4 regions of the Paenibacillus woosongensis genome follow, and region 1 is predicted to be linked to each of the others. Evidence: predicted binding sites of a transcription regulator. Region 1 holds the regulator's gene; each other region holds the start of a gene.
What was found. Region 1 encodes Rex, which represses fermentation and respiration genes when NADH is low (regulators of the CRP and FNR family bind a similar motif). Its sites were predicted from a motif close to TTGTGAAATATTTCACAA; they were not measured.
Positions count from the first base shown of each region.

Region 2: the regulator Rex is predicted to act here: its motif matches at 2,856-2,873, upstream of QNH46_RS13030 (L-lactate dehydrogenase).
Region 3: the regulator Rex is predicted to act here: its motif matches at 2,077-2,094, upstream of adhE (bifunctional acetaldehyde-CoA/alcohol dehydrogenase).
Region 4: the regulator Rex is predicted to act here: its motif matches at 1,498-1,515, upstream of QNH46_RS00870 (DUF1858 domain-containing protein).

Region 1 is NZ_CP126084.1:3,132,034-3,136,252, reverse strand. Features, by position in the region: gene dinG (ATP-dependent DNA helicase DinG) at 1-1,463, shown strand, start outside; gene QNH46_RS14315 (redox-sensing transcriptional repressor Rex) at 1,503-2,153, shown strand; gene QNH46_RS14310 (amidohydrolase) at 2,143-3,441, shown strand; gene QNH46_RS14305 (cell wall elongation regulator TseB-like domain-containing protein) at 3,473-3,958, shown strand; gene QNH46_RS14300 (hypothetical protein) at 4,171-4,219, shown strand, end outside.
Region 2 is NZ_CP126084.1:2,853,316-2,857,534, reverse strand. Features, by position in the region: gene xerS (tyrosine recombinase XerS) at 1-564, opposite strand, end outside; gene QNH46_RS13035 (DUF3900 domain-containing protein) at 889-1,341, shown strand; gene QNH46_RS13030 (L-lactate dehydrogenase) at 1,770-2,747, opposite strand; gene QNH46_RS13025 (polysaccharide deacetylase family protein) at 3,092-3,958, shown strand; gene QNH46_RS13020 (WD40/YVTN/BNR-like repeat-containing protein) at 4,048-4,219, shown strand, end outside.
Region 3 is NZ_CP126084.1:3,298,175-3,302,393, forward strand. Features, by position in the region: gene adhE (bifunctional acetaldehyde-CoA/alcohol dehydrogenase) at 1-2,013, opposite strand, end outside; gene QNH46_RS15210 (Crp/Fnr family transcriptional regulator) at 2,447-3,163, shown strand; gene QNH46_RS15215 (response regulator) at 3,249-4,219, opposite strand, start outside.
Region 4 is NZ_CP126084.1:176,050-180,268, forward strand. Features, by position in the region: gene QNH46_RS00860 (sensor histidine kinase) at 1-744, opposite strand, end outside; gene QNH46_RS00865 (response regulator transcription factor) at 741-1,418, opposite strand; gene QNH46_RS00870 (DUF1858 domain-containing protein) at 1,592-1,819, shown strand; gene QNH46_RS00875 (DUF438 domain-containing protein) at 1,898-3,163, shown strand; gene QNH46_RS00880 (ROK family glucokinase) at 3,438-4,219, shown strand, end outside.

The DNA.
Region 1 (4,219 bases):
ATCATTTGGAAGATGTGGCAGGCAAGCATTTGGGGCTTCACATGAAATACTTTACGGTCGTACACACATTAACCCGCCTATTCAAGGACAGTAAGACAGGGCAGCTGCCTAATTTGAGAATGCAGCTGCAGAATACGCCCGGCGAGAAAGCCGCGGACTGGTGCACTGTAATCGATGGCATTTATCCTTCGCTGCTTGATGTGAAGGAAAGCTGGGACAAGCTGAGCGAAATGCTGTTCGCCCTAATGCCGGAACGAAGCGATGCGGCTCCTGGCGACCCGGGGCAATTTGTTCTTCGCTTGCTGCCGCACAAGAAACCTAAGGATTGGGATACGCTCAGTGCGCTAGAGAATCATATCTATGTGCTGCTGGGGGACATCGTCCGCAAAGGGGAACGGATGCTGAACGACATCCGGGACGAGCAGGAGGATTACGGGGCGGACAGCTTGCTGACGGATATCAGCGGTCTGCTCAAGGACTTGGCGACAGAGCGGGAAGCGATCCGTTCGTTTATGAAACTTGATGACGAGGACACCGTATACTGGATCGAAGGTAACGGGAATTACCGCAGCCGCTCCTTGCAGATTTACGCGGTTCCGATCGATGTGAGCCAGCAGCTCAAAAACTATTTCTTCGACAAAAAGAAGAGCGTGGTGATGACCTCGGCTACATTGTCCGTGGATAAGTCATTCCAGTACATGATCGAACAGCTTGGACTGCAGGAAGCCGCTGACAGCGACCGGCTGCTGACCTCCATGCTGCCTTCGCCGTTCAATTACAGAAACCAGGCGCTGCTCGTCATTCCGCGTGATTTCCCGAGCGTCAAAGGCAGCGTGGGGGATGAACATTTCGTGAAGATGCTGGTACAGTCGTTAGCCGAGACGGCTATAGCAACGCGCGGCCGGATGCTGGTGTTATTCACGTCATACCGGATGCTTCGCCAGGTCTATGACCCGCTGAAGGAGCAATTATCCTCCGAGGGAATTACCGTCATCGGCCAAGGTATGGATAGCGGCAGCCGCACGAAGCTGACCCGCAGATTCCAGGGCCAGGAAGCATCCGTGCTGCTCGGCACGAGCAGCTTCTGGGAAGGCGTGGACATACCGGGGGAGGCGCTGACCAGCCTAGCTATTGTCCGCCTGCCATTCCAGCCGCCGAACCATCCTCTCGTCGAGGCGAAGAGCGAAAGGCTTCAGAAGGAGAAGAAGAACCCATTCATGAAGCTGTCCGTGCCGCAGGCCGTCATCCGCTTCAAACAGGGGTTTGGACGCCTGGTGCGCTCTTCTCAGGATCGCGGGATAGTGGTGGTGTACGATACGCGCATCTTGGAATCTTACTACGGAAAATATTTCTTATATTCGCTGCCTGGGCCGAAGATGGAACATATGCCGACCGAGCAAATGGTACCGAGAATTTCCGAATGGCTGGATGTTCACGAAGTCCAGGGGGCAAAGGAGCAATAACCGTAATTCATATCGCGCCATTATAAGGGGAGAAAAGCTATGAAATCAGAAAAAATTTCCGATGCGGTTGTACGCAGATTGCCAGTGTATTTGCGTTTCCTCAATGAGCTGAGCCTTCGTGAAGTGCCTACGGTATCCTCTCAGGAATTGGGCCAGAAGCTTGATCTTAATCCTGCGCAAATCCGTAAGGACCTCGCTTATTTTGGGGATTTTGGCCGTAAAGGCATCGGCTACGACGTGTCTTATCTCATTGAAAAAATCCGGCAGATCCTCAATCTGGATCAGCAGATCAATGTAGCTCTAGTCGGAGCTGGTAATCTAGGCCAAGCGCTGTCTAACTATAATGCCTACCTGAAGGACAATATGAAAATCGTGGCGGTATTCGATGCCGCACCGTCCAAAATCGGCACCAAGATCAACAATATTACCGTTCAACCGATCGATGAGCTCGTGGAGACGGTACAAGCGATGAACATACGGATCGGTATCATTACGGTTCCTGATTTCGAGGCCCAGCGCGTGGCGGATCAGCTTGTTGCCGCCGGGATCGGAGCGATTCTTAACTTCGCGCCAACGATTTTGAAGGTGCCATCGGAGGTAAGAATACATGCGGCTGATTTCACGACGGACCTGCTCAGTCTTGCCTATTATTTGAATGACGGAAAGGAACTTACTTCGAATGAGTCGTAAACTGCTAATCACAAACGGTACGTTTGCCGTGCTGGAAGAACAAGAACCTGTCGTTAACGGTTATATGCTCGTTGAGGACGACCTTATTACCTATATTGGCTCCGAGCGCCCGGAAGGCAGCGAGAATGCGGAAGTTATGGACGGAAAAGGCCTGTTGTTTTTGCCTGGTCTGATCAATACGCACGGTCATGCGGCCATGTCGCTGCTGCGCGGTTACGGGGACGATATGGTGCTGCAAAAATGGCTGCAGGAGAAAATGTGGCCGATGGAAGCGAAGTTCACACGTAATGACGTGTACTGGGGAACTGCGCTGTCCGTACTGGAGATGATTAAGGGGGGAACGACAACCTTCCTTGATATGTATGATCATATGGACAAGGTCGCACAGGTGACGGAGGAATCCGGCATCCGCGGGGTACTAATGCGCGGGGCGATCGGGCTGTGCCCGCCTGACGTACAGAAGCAGAAGCTGGATGAAGCGGTTGCTTTTGCCCGCAATTGGCACGGCAAAGCGGACGGCCGGATTACGGCGATGATTTCGCCACACGCGCCTTATACTTGCCCGCCGGATTACATTGAGCAGTTCGTGCAGGCTGCACATGATCTCGACTTGCCAATGCATACACATATGTCGGAGACGCAGGCCGAGGTGGAGCAGAACGTCGCCGATTACGGGGCAAGACCGGTGGAGCATTTGCTTAAGCTGGGCATGTTCTCGCGCCCGACCCTGCTTGCGCACGGCGTTCATTTGACAGATGAAGAGATTGAAGTGCTCGCTGCCCATAAAGTTGCGATTTCACACAATCCAGGCAGCAATCTGAAGCTGGCTAGCGGCGTAGCGCGGGTTCCTGAACTGCTGAAGGCAGGAGTTACCGTTTCGCTCGGTACCGACGGCGCAGCGAGCAACAATAATTTAGACATGTTTGAAGAGATTCGACTCGCCGCTTTGATTCACAAAGGGGTATCAGGAGATCCGACGGCTGTGCCGGCGCTGGAGGCACTGCGGATGGGGACAGAATACGGGGCCCAATCCGTGTTCCTTAACAATACGGGCAAACTTGCCGCAGGAATGAAAGCGGATTTCATTGCGCTCAACACCGAGCAGGCTCATTTTGTGCCGAGAACCGATTACGTTTCTCATGTCGTATATTCCGCTGGACCGAAAGATGTAGAGCATGTATGGGTTGACGGGAAGCAAATCGTGAAGCACGGCGCGTGCCTCACCCTGGATGAAGAGCGGATTCGCCATGAGGCACAGGCGGCTTTTGAAGGTCTGTTATCCAGATAGCCTCAAGCTTGTTTAGGAAAGGAAGAGAAGGTTGAAGAAGAGAACCAAATGGATCCTGCTTTCTATCCTCATTCTGCTGCTTGTGCTCTTTGGCCTTCATCGTTTTTATGTATACGTCATGCAGGATACTTGGAATGAGGAATCAGCGGCGATTCAGACGGCTAAACAGCAAACGGGCATCGTATCGGTCGACAAGACGTGGAAATCGGTGTGGGACGAGGTATGCTGGGTAGTTCAAGGACAAAACGAGAACGGTGAAGAACTGATGGTCTGGCTGCCGGAAGGCGGGGAAGCGCATGAAGAGCTTCTTAGCGGCGGAACCAACGAGCAGCAGATCCGGGATATCATCAAAAGCCAGCTGCCGGGAATCAGAATCGTCAGGCTCATGCCGGGGATCTATGAGGGCGAATATGTCTGGCAGCTCTTTTACAAGGAGAAGGAGCATCACTACTATCAGTTTTTCAAGTTTAGCGACGGCTCGATTCTGCCTGATAAATTTACGCTGCCGAATCGTTGATCAAGATGGCGCAATCCATAAAGTATATAGGGAGAACCTCGCTCGGGTGGGCGAGGTTCTTTGCTATTCCCTAAAAATTTTAAATATATTCATACTTTGGTTTCGATATTACGCGAACTATATGTTATACTCTTATTTGTAGTTTGTGATATATCGAAGTATATCAATTCATGCAATATTTTATATATAACTAGGATAGGAGGAAGCCGCGAATGAAATTACGTATCGGACAAACTGTCGCTATCGCTGCTGTCTCTGCCG
Region 2 (4,219 bases), 280 kb from region 1:
ATTAAGCTCGTGAGCATATAGCGCCTGCTTGTTATTTTGCACGTCGGCTCCGTAGCCTTCGCGGATATATCCGATGAATTCCAGCAGTTCATCCTCTTCGAGCAGCTTTCCTTTCAGCTTGGCCGCCGTATCCTTGGGTTTATGTATCCGTTTAATCTCGACTTTAGCCATGATATTGCGCTTTAGGAGGGGATAAAACTCCTCGTCCTCGGCGATTTGGCTTAAATAGTGGAAGAGCGAGCGCAGGGACGACATTTTGCGTGATACGGTAATTTTGGAGTTCTTGCCTTCTACTCGCGTTGTCAAATGAAGGCGGAAGCCTACGATGCTGTCCATCCGCAGCGTCTCCAAATCGAGCAGTGTTATTTCGGCGTTCGATGCTGCGGAAGAGAGGCCTTCGGCGCGGAGCCAGTTAAAGAACGCTTCATAGTCGCGAATATACTCCAGCAAGGTCGAGGGGGAAAGATCCGGGAGCTTGTAATCAATGAATTGCTGGACGAACCAGGGCATATGAACAACTCTTTCATCCAGCTTTTTCCGGTCTATCGCTTTTTGAATATTCATAACGGCTGTACCTCCGAATCCAACAATGTTGATACTATTGTAGCATAAACCAATCTCACACTGGCGAAGGAGGGGGATAACGAGAAAACGAGGAAACCAGGAAACAAGAAATATTTAGCTTGAATTTGCCAGCATTACGGCATTATAATGAAAAACACACTATGTGAAAAATTCACAACAGAAGAGCTAATTCAATGCGCTTCCTAGTCACTATATATATCATTCAACATACAGCTCGGTCTAGTAAATTCATTCCGGTAAAAAGGCGCTGTTGAATCAGCGAAGGCAGCAAAATCTATTTTCCTTAAATTTGTCAGCTATGAGATGTCCATTCCTGAGATCGTTAATGAGCAGGTCATGGAGTATGTACAGACCTATGTTGAAGAGAAATGGCCGGACGAGAATGAAGAGGAACGCCAGCTGATGGAGAAAGAGCTGGAGCTGTGGGCTGTGAGCGAGAAAAGAGATATTCAGGCAAAATGGGAGCCTGAGCAGGTCGTGGAGGCTGCTGAGCGTATTGTGGAAATTAAACCGGAAATCGAGCTTAAATTCAGAATCGGGGATACGCTTGTCAAAGGACGCCTCGCCGAATTCGGCGACCAAATCCATATTGCCCAGCTGAACGGCCGTTACGCTGTAATATTAGAGGGAGATTCATTCGTGTTCGATAAAGCCTTTTCTCCAGTGGAACTGCTGCAGCCGGAGCCGTTTGAGGTCGTAGCGAAGCGGATTGCCGAGAAGAAGGCTGATCCGAACGATGACGATGTTCCGTTCTAATTCATATGGTTAATGTCATTAACTACACTTGATGGTTAACGACATTAATTAAATGGGAATACAAAGACACATCTTTGATATATTCGATGATTAATTTATCGATAGACTTGACGTTAGATTTGACTTGACCAGGCAAAGAAAGAAAAGATACGGTATGTATGCTGATTCTCACTCATAATAAGAGTTTTCTAGAAGATAGGCGAGGGAGAACCAATCGTGTTCCGTCCCTAGGCAGAGAAGACCTGCACACCTTAATGACTAACTGTTTCGGTGAGAAATACCGTAACGCTCATAGGCGGTGTCCCCGTCTGTTTAGCCAACTGCGTGAACGGTGTATATGCGAGACTTGGCACAAACATTTGTTTCTAATCTAACAATGCCTTAATGCGCAAACAAACCTGAGGTCGAAGAACCCCAGGTTTGTCGTCTTATAACTCCAATTTTTCGATTTCGGATTTTAGCTTATTCGCGGAATGCTGGAATTTCTCCAGCTCCTCTCCGCTGAGCTTCAAGTCAAGCACTTCACGCACCCCTGTGCGGTCAACGATGCTTGGCACCCCAAGATATACGTCGGACACCCCGTTATAGTTGCTCAACAGGGTAGAGACATTGAGCACGGAGCCTTCGTCCTGAAGAATGGAAGTGACGATCCGATCCAGTGCAAGCGCGATAGCATAGAAGGTAGCACCTTTGGCATTGATGATTTCATAGGCTGCATTTTTGGTGCTGTTAAAAATGTTGGTGCGTTCTTCCTCGGTGAATTCCAGATCGATGCCTGCGACGTTGGCCAGGCTCCAGAGCGGAACCTCCGTGTCGCCGTGTTCGCCGATAATGTGCGCATGAATGCTGCGCGGGTTGATTTTCTTGTTCTGGCCGATCAAATAACGGAAGCGTGCGCTGTCCAGAAGCGTACCGGAACCGATTACGCGATTGGATGGGAAGCCGCTTTTCTTGAGGGATACGTATGACAGAATGTCCACAGGATTGGTTGCAACGAGAATGATCCCGTGATTATTGTATTTTACGATATTCTTGATAATGCTGTCGAAAATTCCCGCATTGCGCTTAAGCAGGTCAATCCGCGTCTCGCCAGGCGCTTGAGAGGCTCCGGCCGCGATGATGATGATGTCAGCGTCTTTGCAATCGCTGTAATCGCCCGCCCACAGCTTGACGCCGCCGGTAAAGGGGAGGCCATGATTCATGTCCAGGGCTTCTCCAAGGGCTCTGTCTTTGTTGGCGTCGATAAGCACCAGCTCGGATACCCTTTCGCGAAGGAGCAATGTATAAGCCGTGGTCGCTCCTACAGCACCTGTTCCAATAATAACAACTCGGCTAGATCGCAATTGTGTTGTCAATTTTTCATCTCCTTCTAAACATATGACGAATATGTATTCACCTAATTTCATTGTACATGAATCATTTCAAATTAAAAGTATGTAGCTTAAGTTTTAATGGCTAAAATTTGAGCATTACGCTGCGGACTTCAACATGGAATACGTCGAGGTTTTGCTATTTTTTGAGTTTTTTCACAGATTCTAAATGAGAACTTTGTAACCAGAGGGTAACCTTTCTGTAAGGACGTAACCCCTCTTTTTATATTATTCTAGTAATACACATGGAGAGAGGGAAATGGTGATCAAGCATGATGATGTCGAATAACAACCAGATGGAAACTAGAAAAAAAATTATCAAAAGGCCGCGTAAAAAATTCAGACAGCCTATTATTTTATTGGCATTAGTATTATCCTCTGTGGCTTTAATTATGTCCGCACTCGTAGGGATATCGCACATCAATTTCAAATCTGTTAAAACGAACAGCGCTTCAGTTGTTATCCCTAAATTAGCCGGAGGCAACGAGAAAACCCAGCTTCCAGACCAAATTCCCGCGGAAGCCGAGCCTGATTTTGAATCCACGCAGCCCTCGAAGAATAACCATGAACCGCAGAACAGCAAAAATTCACCAGCCGGCGCTAATGATCCGTCCAAACCACCCAAAGCTGCCCAACCTAAAGTGGCTTACCTGACCTTTGATGACGGTCCAAGCAAGTATACTGACGATATTGTAGCCATACTGAACGAACATGGCATTCATGCTACATTTTTTGTCATCGGCAACCAGATTAAAGGTTATGAGAGTTCCATTAAAGCCGCATCTGAACAGGGTAATTACATCGGTTTACATAGCATGACCCATAATAAAAAGATATTGTACAACAGCGGCAGCTCCGCTAATTTCCTGAGGGAATTTAAGAAGGTACAGGGAATGGTTGAGAATATAACTGGAACTGCTCCTTGGCTCATACGCGCGCCCTACGGCAGCAAACCGCAGATTGGCAAGGAGTTCCGCAACGATATCGTGAAGGCAGGTTTTAAAATGTGGGATTGGACGATAGACTCCAAGGATTGGAAATACACGGGGAAGCCGGATAAAATCATGCAAGAAGTCAAACGCCAGGCGCATCGGGACGTAGAGGTTATTTTGATGCATGAGAAAGAGCAGACGGTCGAAACCTTGCCGCAAATCATTCAATATTTAACGGATAAGGGTTATGCTTTTGCCGTTTATAAGCCGGAGCAGCATTTCTCCGTCAATTTTGCTGGGGATTCCCGCTTGTAATTTCCTTACTGGAAGCTATTAATCTATGATTTCTATCTTATGATATAATATGAAATGCAGCTTGAACCTGGTAAGCGAGGTGCAGATAGTTGAGTTTATGGTATAAATTAACCGGAGCGCTGCTGATTTCTTGCCTGCTCTTGACAGCATGTTCCTCCCAGCAAGGCGAGACAGTAAGTCCGGTTCAGGATGAACCCGTTGAGGAAGGGCAAGTCATTACGATTGAGAATCCACAGGTACTAACGGAGCAGACAGCCGCCA
Region 3 (4,219 bases), 170 kb from region 1:
TACGTAAGCTTCAATCGCATGCGTCAGAACGTCCATGCCCGTGTCGGCTACAGCCACTTTCGGCAGGCTGTATACGAATTCAGGATCGATAATTGCCACGTCTGGCGTCAGCTCGTAATCGGCAAGCGGATATTTCGTATTGCCGTTGATTTTATCCGTAATAACTGCGAACGAAGTCACTTCCGAACCTGTACCCGAAGTTGTAGGAATCGCTACGAATTTGGCTTTTTGACCGAGACGCGGGTATTTGTAGATCCGTTTGCGGATATCCATGAATTTTTGCTTCAGGTTATGGAAGTCGGTATCCGGATATTCATAGAACAGCCACATTCCTTTTGCAGCGTCCATCGGCGAACCGCCGCCGAGTGCGATGATGCAGTCCGGCTGGAATTTAGCCATCAGCTCGGTTCCCCGTTCCACCGTCGTTGTCGATGGATCCGGCTCAACATCCGAGAACACTTCGATTGCAACTGGAGTTTGGCGCTGACGCAAATAATGCTCGACTCTTTCTACATATCCGAGTTTGACCATCATCGGGTCGGTTACGATCAGCACCCGGCTGATGTCCGGCATTTTGGCTAGATATTGCGTCGAATTTTTCTCGAAATAGATTTTGCTTGGAACCTTGAACCACTGCATATTCACGGTACGACGATTCACCCTTTTCACATTGATCAAATTAACAGCCGTAACGTTCGACGAAGTCGAGTTGCGTCCGTAAGATCCGCAGCCCAGCGTAAGCGACGGCAGGTTCGTATTATAGATGTCCCCGATCCCGCCTTGCGAAGACGGCTGGTTGACCAGAATCCGGCAGGTCGGCATGCGGTCTGAAAATTTTTGAATGATGTCTTCATTGTTCGAATGGATAACCGACGAGTGCCCCATGCCTCCAAATTGCACAACTTCCAGCGCACGATCGATGCCTTGCTCCGCTGTTTTCACTTTGTAGCAGGCGAGCACGGGGCTCAATTTCTCGGCAGACAACGGGAATTTAGGGCCTACGCCTTCGATTTCGGCTACCAGGATTTTTGTTCCCGCAGGCACTTCAATGCCGCACAGTTCGGCGATCTTCGTAGCAGGCTGACCCACAATCGTCGGGTTCACTGCGCATTTATCCGCAATGATCGCGCCGGCCGTTAATTTGGCAGCTTCCTCTTTGTTAACGAAATAGCAGCCGTTCGCAATCATTTTTTTCTTCACTTGGTCGAAGATCGGTTCTTCGATAATGACCGCTTGCTCGGAAGCACAAATCATGCCGTTGTCAAAGGTCTTGGATAAAATAAGGTCGTTGACCGCTTGATCCAGATCAGCGCTTTTCTCAATGAAGCAAGGTACGTTGCCAGGACCAACGCCCAGCGCCGGTTTGCCGCAGCTGTACGCCGCTTTAACCATCGCGGAGCCGCCGGTAGCCAGAATGCAGGCTACGTCAGGATGATTCATCAATGCATTCGTACGGTCCATGGACGGATCCTCGATCCATTGGATACAGTCCGCTGGCGCGCCATGTTTGACCGCAGCTTCCAGCAAAATTTTCGCGGCTTCTGCGCTGCAGCGCTGTGCAGATGGATGAAAGCCGAAGATGATCGGGTTGCGGGTCTTGATCGCGATCATCGCTTTGAAAATCGTCGTGGATGTCGGGTTGGTCACTGGGGTAATCCCCATAATAATGCCAACTGGCTCGGCGATTTTCTGGAAGCTGTCGTAAGGGTTATCCTCGATGACGCCAACTGTCTTGTCGTACTTGATGCTGTTGTGGATGTACTCTGTCGCGAACATATTCTTGATGATCTTGTCTTCATATACTCCGCGGCCAGTTTCCTCTACAGCCATCTTCGCTAAATACATGTGCTTGTCGAGGCCGGCAAGCGCCATCGCCTGAACGATCTTGTCAATTTGCTCTTGATTCAATTCCATAAACGCTTCGGTCGCCTTTTTCGCTTTGTCGATCAGGGATTGGATGTAATCCTCTGCGGTAGGCTGCTGCTTTGTGGTCACATTGTTCTTTACGGCCATTTCTCTCATCCTCCTAATTTCATATGGACCAACCAGGGAAGTCTCTCTAGGGTGCGTTGCCTATTGTGAATATTTTCACTTTCTGGCTTATCCATCGGAAGCTTTAGCTTCTCTTTTGTTACCTCAATCATAACACAGGATTTTGGGTTTGTATAGTGAATGTTTTCACAATCTTTAAAGAAATGAAAATTTTCATCTTTATAGTTTGTTTTTCATTCCGTACTTTCAACGATGGTTCATGAATTTAATTTCATAGACCGCCCTGTTCTGCAATGAGTTTTTAGACGATTAGGTAGTGAAAATAGTCACAATGTTAGAATTTAGACACTTTTGAGGCCTTGCAAGCCGCCCCAAAGCTTGAAGTTCGGTATATAATTAATTTAAATTAATTTAAAATTTTCAGAAAAATTTGGAGCATGAGGGGGATTTAAAAATGACTCAATTCGCAACGGCAACCCCGCCCCGTGGGAATACGAGCTGCTTTACGGAGCAAAACTTCAACCGGCTTCTCGTAACCATGAAAGACAAGACGTATCCGGAAGGAACGCATCTGTTCTGGGAAGGAGACTTCTCCGACAAGCTGTTCTTCGTTAAGCGAGGGCGCATTAAATTGACCAAATCCACGGACGAAGGCAAGGAGCTTATTCTATATATGTACGGGCGCGGAGACATGGTTGGCCAGGCCGATCCCTTCTTCAGCTCGAAGCACAGCTTTACCGCCGAAGTCATCGAGGACAGTGAAATCGGCATTATTGAACAAAAAGATCTCGAAATCATGATCTGCCAGCATTGCGACTTTGCCATTGACTTCATGAAATGGATGGGCATCCATCACCGTCTGACGCAGACCAAGTTCCGCGACTTGATGATGTACGGCAAGCCGGGAGCGCTTTGCTCCACCCTGATCCGTCTCAGCAATACCTATGGCGAGAAGCAAGGCGACAATATTCTGATTAACAAGAAAATTACGCATACGGATCTGTCCAACATGATCGGTGCAACCCGCGAAAGCGTCAACCGGATGCTCAGCGATTTGCGCAAGAAGGATGCGCTGGAATATGTGAACGGCATGATCCTTATTAAAGACCTTGTCATGCTGCAGGACATTTGCCACTGTGAGCTATGCCCCAACGAAATATGCCGGATTTAATGATGGTAAGACGCAAGGAAGCAACCTCATCTCGGGCCGGGAGGAGGTTGCTTTTCATTTTGCTGCAAGGCAGTTCCTGCGAGACTTATATTTGCTGCTTGTTGGAATCCGCACCCGCATTCGCCGGCTCATTGCCGCTTCCTCGCGCCTCTTCCTGTTCCCGGTACTCGGTCGGAGTTACGCCGGTATAGCGCTGGAATACCTTGGAGAAATAACGCCTGTCGCTATAGCCGACCAGGGCGCCGATTTCGGTTACGCTGCGGGAAGTCAACCTTAGCATCGTCTTGGCAAGCTCCATGCGCTGTTTTCGCAAATGTTCAACGAACGTCTCCCCGTAATGGTTCTTAAACAGATGACTGAAATAGCTAGAACTGATATTCAGGTGATTCGCAATGTCGTCGACCCCAATGTCCGTACTCAAATTGCGCTGAATATATTCTCCGGCCGAAATCATCAGCAGCTCGCTGGATTTCTTATTGATCTCAAGCTCCCTGATGTGGCTCTCCAGCTCCGAGATCACGTTCAGCAAATCCTTCACGTTCTGGCTGTGCTGCAAATGCTGCCACATCTTCCCCTCTTCCCGGGAGTTCATAAAATCAAGCTCGCGCATTTCCCGGAGCAGATGAATAATGCTATATTGCAAAAACTTCTCGATTCCCAGCGCCGAACGCTCGGAAATATGCGGCAAATTGGCCTTCAACTGCCCAAGCCCCTGCTCGACCTTCGATTTGTCGTACATTTTCAGACCTGAAGTGATTTCCTCAACAAGCTGCCATTCCGACACCGCAGCCGCATCGCGCGCCAGCGCGTCCTCCGTCATAGGGAGCAGCTGTTCATGGCCCGCTTGCAGCATTAAGCCGCGCTGCAGCTTCATATACGTCTGGGACAGTCCCCCGATCTCCAGGGGCCCCTGCTCCCAAGCCAGACTGACCGTTAGCTTGATATGGTCCTTGACCGCCCGCTGGATTTCCCGGGCCCACTCCTGCATCTGCGGTGAGCTGGCAGCATTACCCGAACGCTCGAACTGCAGCAGGACGCACCACTCCCCCTGGCGCA
Region 4 (4,219 bases), 2.3 Mb from region 1:
CAATTGGTTCACCATATGATTAAAGGCCTGCTCCAGCCTGCCGATTTCATCCGGGCGCCCTTCTTCCGTAGGCGACGGAAGCCCGTTCTCTCCGACGCGTGTCATGGCCGCTTCCAGCCGGAGAAGGCGTTTGCGGATGTCCCGGAAGAACAAATAGGACAGCAATATGAAGATGCCGAAGATGAGCGCCATGAACAAGCCATAGAACCGGGAATCGCTAGGACGGCCTTGGGGCGTCAAATAGGAGCGCGGCAGCTCGAAGACCATGAATCCCTGCTTCGCCTGCTCGTCTCCTCCGATTAAGGCCACGACGGTGTAGGGGTCGGCATTGATTCCAGCCTTCATGAAGGCAATGGTATCCTCCGCCGACCACTGCTTGGGCAGCGCTGCCTGTACAGGCAGCTGAAGCTGCGTGATCCCCGCGCCGTCAACCCAGAACAGCGCGGCATCAGGGTATTCCTCCTTCAGCGCGGAGAGCCTGGCATCGATTTCCGCGGGGGAGGCTGCGGCCAGCGCCTTGGCGTGCTTATGCCACATCTGCTCCAGCTCATAGGCAGAGCCGTAAGGCAGCTGGTAGGTTTCCTGCCCGCCCGGCATCAGCATCCGGTTAACGGCCCAAGAGGCCATGAAGCTGGCTGGAATCAGCACGGGGATAAATACGAGAGCCGTGACGATGATCAGCACGTATCGCGATAAGAGGGAAGTGCGAAGGCGCTGCAAAGGGCTTTGTTTTATAAATCTCATGCCCGCACCCTGTATCCGATGCCGCGGATTGTTTCGATAATTTCCGGGGCGGCGGGATCGCGCTCGATTTTTTCACGCAAATGCCGAATATGTACCATCAGAGTCTTATCGCCTTCCAGGTAGGGTTCTCCCCATACGGCTTCATAAATTTGCTCCTTCGTCATGATTTGACCGAGGTGGCGCAGCAGGTAATGGAAGATATGGAACTGCTTCCCTGTAAGCAGAATCTCTTCTCCGGTATTCTGGTCGATAATGAGGTTCTCGCGTTCATGGACGAGCAGATGCCGCAGTCTGAGCGGTTCCGGGGAAGCATGGCCGCTGCGGCGGAGCAGCACTTCAATTCGGGCAGCGAGCTCGTCCGGATGAAAGGGCTTCGTCAGGTAGTCATCCGCGAATTCCAGGCCTTGCAGCTTATCATCAATCGAGGTTCTGGCCGACAGCATCAATATGGGCAGATTCGGGTGCTGCTTCTTGAGCCGCTGTCCGACCGTGAAGCCGTCCAAGCCGGGCAGCATGACATCGAGAATGGCGAGCCGGCAGGAATCGGCGTGTTCCAGGGCATGCTCTCCGCTCGTCAGCCAGGTTACACGGTAGCCGCGGTCCTGCAGGGTTTCGTTAACCCACTTTCCGATCTCGGGATCGTCTTCAATATATAGCAAATGAATGGAATTCATCATCAATAAACCTCCTTTAGCTCCTATTGTGACAAATCTGCATAAAAAAATAAACTGTGCTGGCAAAGCACCTGCATCCTTGTGATTGTAATCACAAGTTGTCGGGGCGGCCTGTGCTACTTTGAATATGAGAATGGTTTTCATTCAAATTTGAAGAAATGCGGTGAGGGCTTATGGGGAAAAAGATCGATTTGCATAAAACAGTCTACGAGTTATGCACGGCCGATCCTGAAATCATCGATATCATGGTGGGCTTGGGCTTCGAGCAGCTGGCCAAGCCGGGGATGCTGCAGAGCGCGGGGCGCTTTATGACGATCCCCCAGGGAGCCAGGCTGCGCAAGGTGGAGCTCGATGCGATCAAGGACGCGTTCCGCGCCAAGGGCTATGAAATCACGGAGTGAGCTCAGGCGGCGCGTTGTATGTCCGGAGTTCAGGATATTTTTTAAATAATAGGCTTATAAATAGAGGAGGATACGGCGATGAGCGAAATGATCAACAATCGCGAGCATGCAGTACCGGAGCAAGGACGCCGGCAAGAACTGCTGAAGGAGATCATTAAGGAGCTGCATGAAGGGAAGAGCGTGGAGGAGGTCAAGGCCCGGTTCGAGGAAGCAGTCGGGGACGTGACAGTAGCGGAAATATCAGCGATGGAGCAAGCCTTGATGGAGGAGGAGGGCATCCCAGTCTCCGAGGTGCAGCGCCTGTGCTCTGTGCACACGGCTATTTTTAAAGGCTCGATTGAGGAAATTCACCGTTCGTCCAAGCCGGAAGAGCAGCCGGGGCATCCTGTTCATACCTTGAAGCTGGAGAATCGCGAGATTGAGCGGCATGTCAATTTCCGGCTGGAGCTGCATAAGGACAAATTCCGCCGGGAGGACAGCACGGAAATCGTCTATAAGCTGGTGGAGGATTTAAATCTGCTGCTAGATCTCGATAAACACTATAGCCGCAAGGAAAATTTGCTGTTCCCGTATTTAGAGAAATACGGCATCTATGGCCCGACCAAGGTGATGTGGGGTGTAGACGATGCCATTCGTGCGATGATCAAGGAAGTGAAAGAGAAGCTGCTGAGTTACAACGGTGACCGCGCCGATAAGGATATACTCATCATCGATCTGGAGCGCGTGATTACTGAGGTAAACGAGATGATTTTCAAAGAAGAGAATATTTTGCTGCCGATGGCCTTGGAGAAGCTGACGGAGGACGAGTGGGTAAAAATAGCCGCCGAGAGCGATGAGATCGGCTATTGCCTGACTGCCCCGGAACAGAAATGGGTTCCCGAGCGTGTGCCGCTCCCGTACGACGAAGGTACGGAGGGAGCGGAGAACGGCCAGCTTCCAGTGGGGCTGATCCACTTCGAGACAGGAATTCTGACCGCCGCGCAGCTGGAAGCGATAATGAATCATCTGCCTGTCGATCTTACCTTCATTGACGAGCAGGATGTTGTCCGGTATTTCTCGCACGGGAAGGAGCGCATTTTCGCCCGGACCAAGGCCGTCATCGGCCGTACGGTGCAAAACTGCCATCCTCCGCAAAGCGTGCATGTCGTGAATGAGCTGCTGGCGGATTTCAAGGCCGGACGGAAGGACTCGGAGGACTTCTGGATTCCGTTTAAGGATAAGTTCGTGTATATCCGGTATTTCGCGGTTCGCAGCGCTGAAGGACGATACATGGGCACCTTGGAATTCACGCAAAATATCGCGCCAATTCAAGCACTCGAAGGTCAGAAGCGAATATTGTCTTGAACTTGGTATAAATGGTATGCTCGCCTATAATATGCAACCCCGTCTTCGGCGGGGTTTTTTGCTGGGAAATTGTAGGATTGGACAGCATTTGGAGGGTTGCCGCAGCGGATGCATTCTCTACATAAACACCGCTTGTGAATTTCATCATTTGCGCTGAAAGCCTTGTATTTACTGGATTTTCTGCTGTTCGCTTCTCTTGACCGAACGGTGTGGTTCGCTTATAGTTGGTACGTAGGATAAACAATTTTATTTGAAGAAAAAGGTGGCTTGTACAATGTCTGAAAAAATCTACATTGGTGTTGATCTTGGCGGGACTGCGATCAAAGTCGGCATCTGTAATGAGGAGGGGCAGCTTCTTCATACTTATGAAGGGCCAACCGAAGCTGATAAAGGTGCCGATGCCGTTGTAAGCAATATCGAGCAGTATGTCCGTCATATCGTGGAGCAATCTCCTTTTGACTGGGAACAGGTAGCAGGCGTCGGAGCTGGAGTTGCCGGATTTACGGACGTTCGCGAAGGAATCATCATTCTAGCACCGAATGTAGGTTTGAGGGATCTTCCGATTCGCGAGATTCTGGAGGCCCGCCTTGGCAAGCCTGTCAAAATAGACAATGATGCCAACGTTGCAGCGCTGGGCGAAGCCTGGGGCGGCGCGGGCAAGGGCATCGATCATTGCGTCTGCGCTACGCTGGGTACGGGAGTAGGCGCCGGCATTATTATTCATGGCAGAATCTATCAAGGCTTCGCCGGATTTGCGGGCGAACTAGGCCATATGTCTGTCGTTCCCGATCTGGAAGCGATTCAATGCGGCTGCGGCGAGACCGGCTGCCTGGAGACCGTATCCTCGGCAACGGGCATTATCCGGATGGCCAATGATGCAGTAGCCAGAGGAGAGCGCACGGCCTTGTCGCAAGTAGAGAAAATTATGGCGAAGGACGTATTCGATGCGGCGAAAGCCGGGGACGAAGTTGCGATTCGCATCGTGAATCGCGCCGCGTTCTATTTGGGGAAAGCGCTGGCGGCTGTAGCTGTCGTGCTGAATCCGGAAGTGTTCAT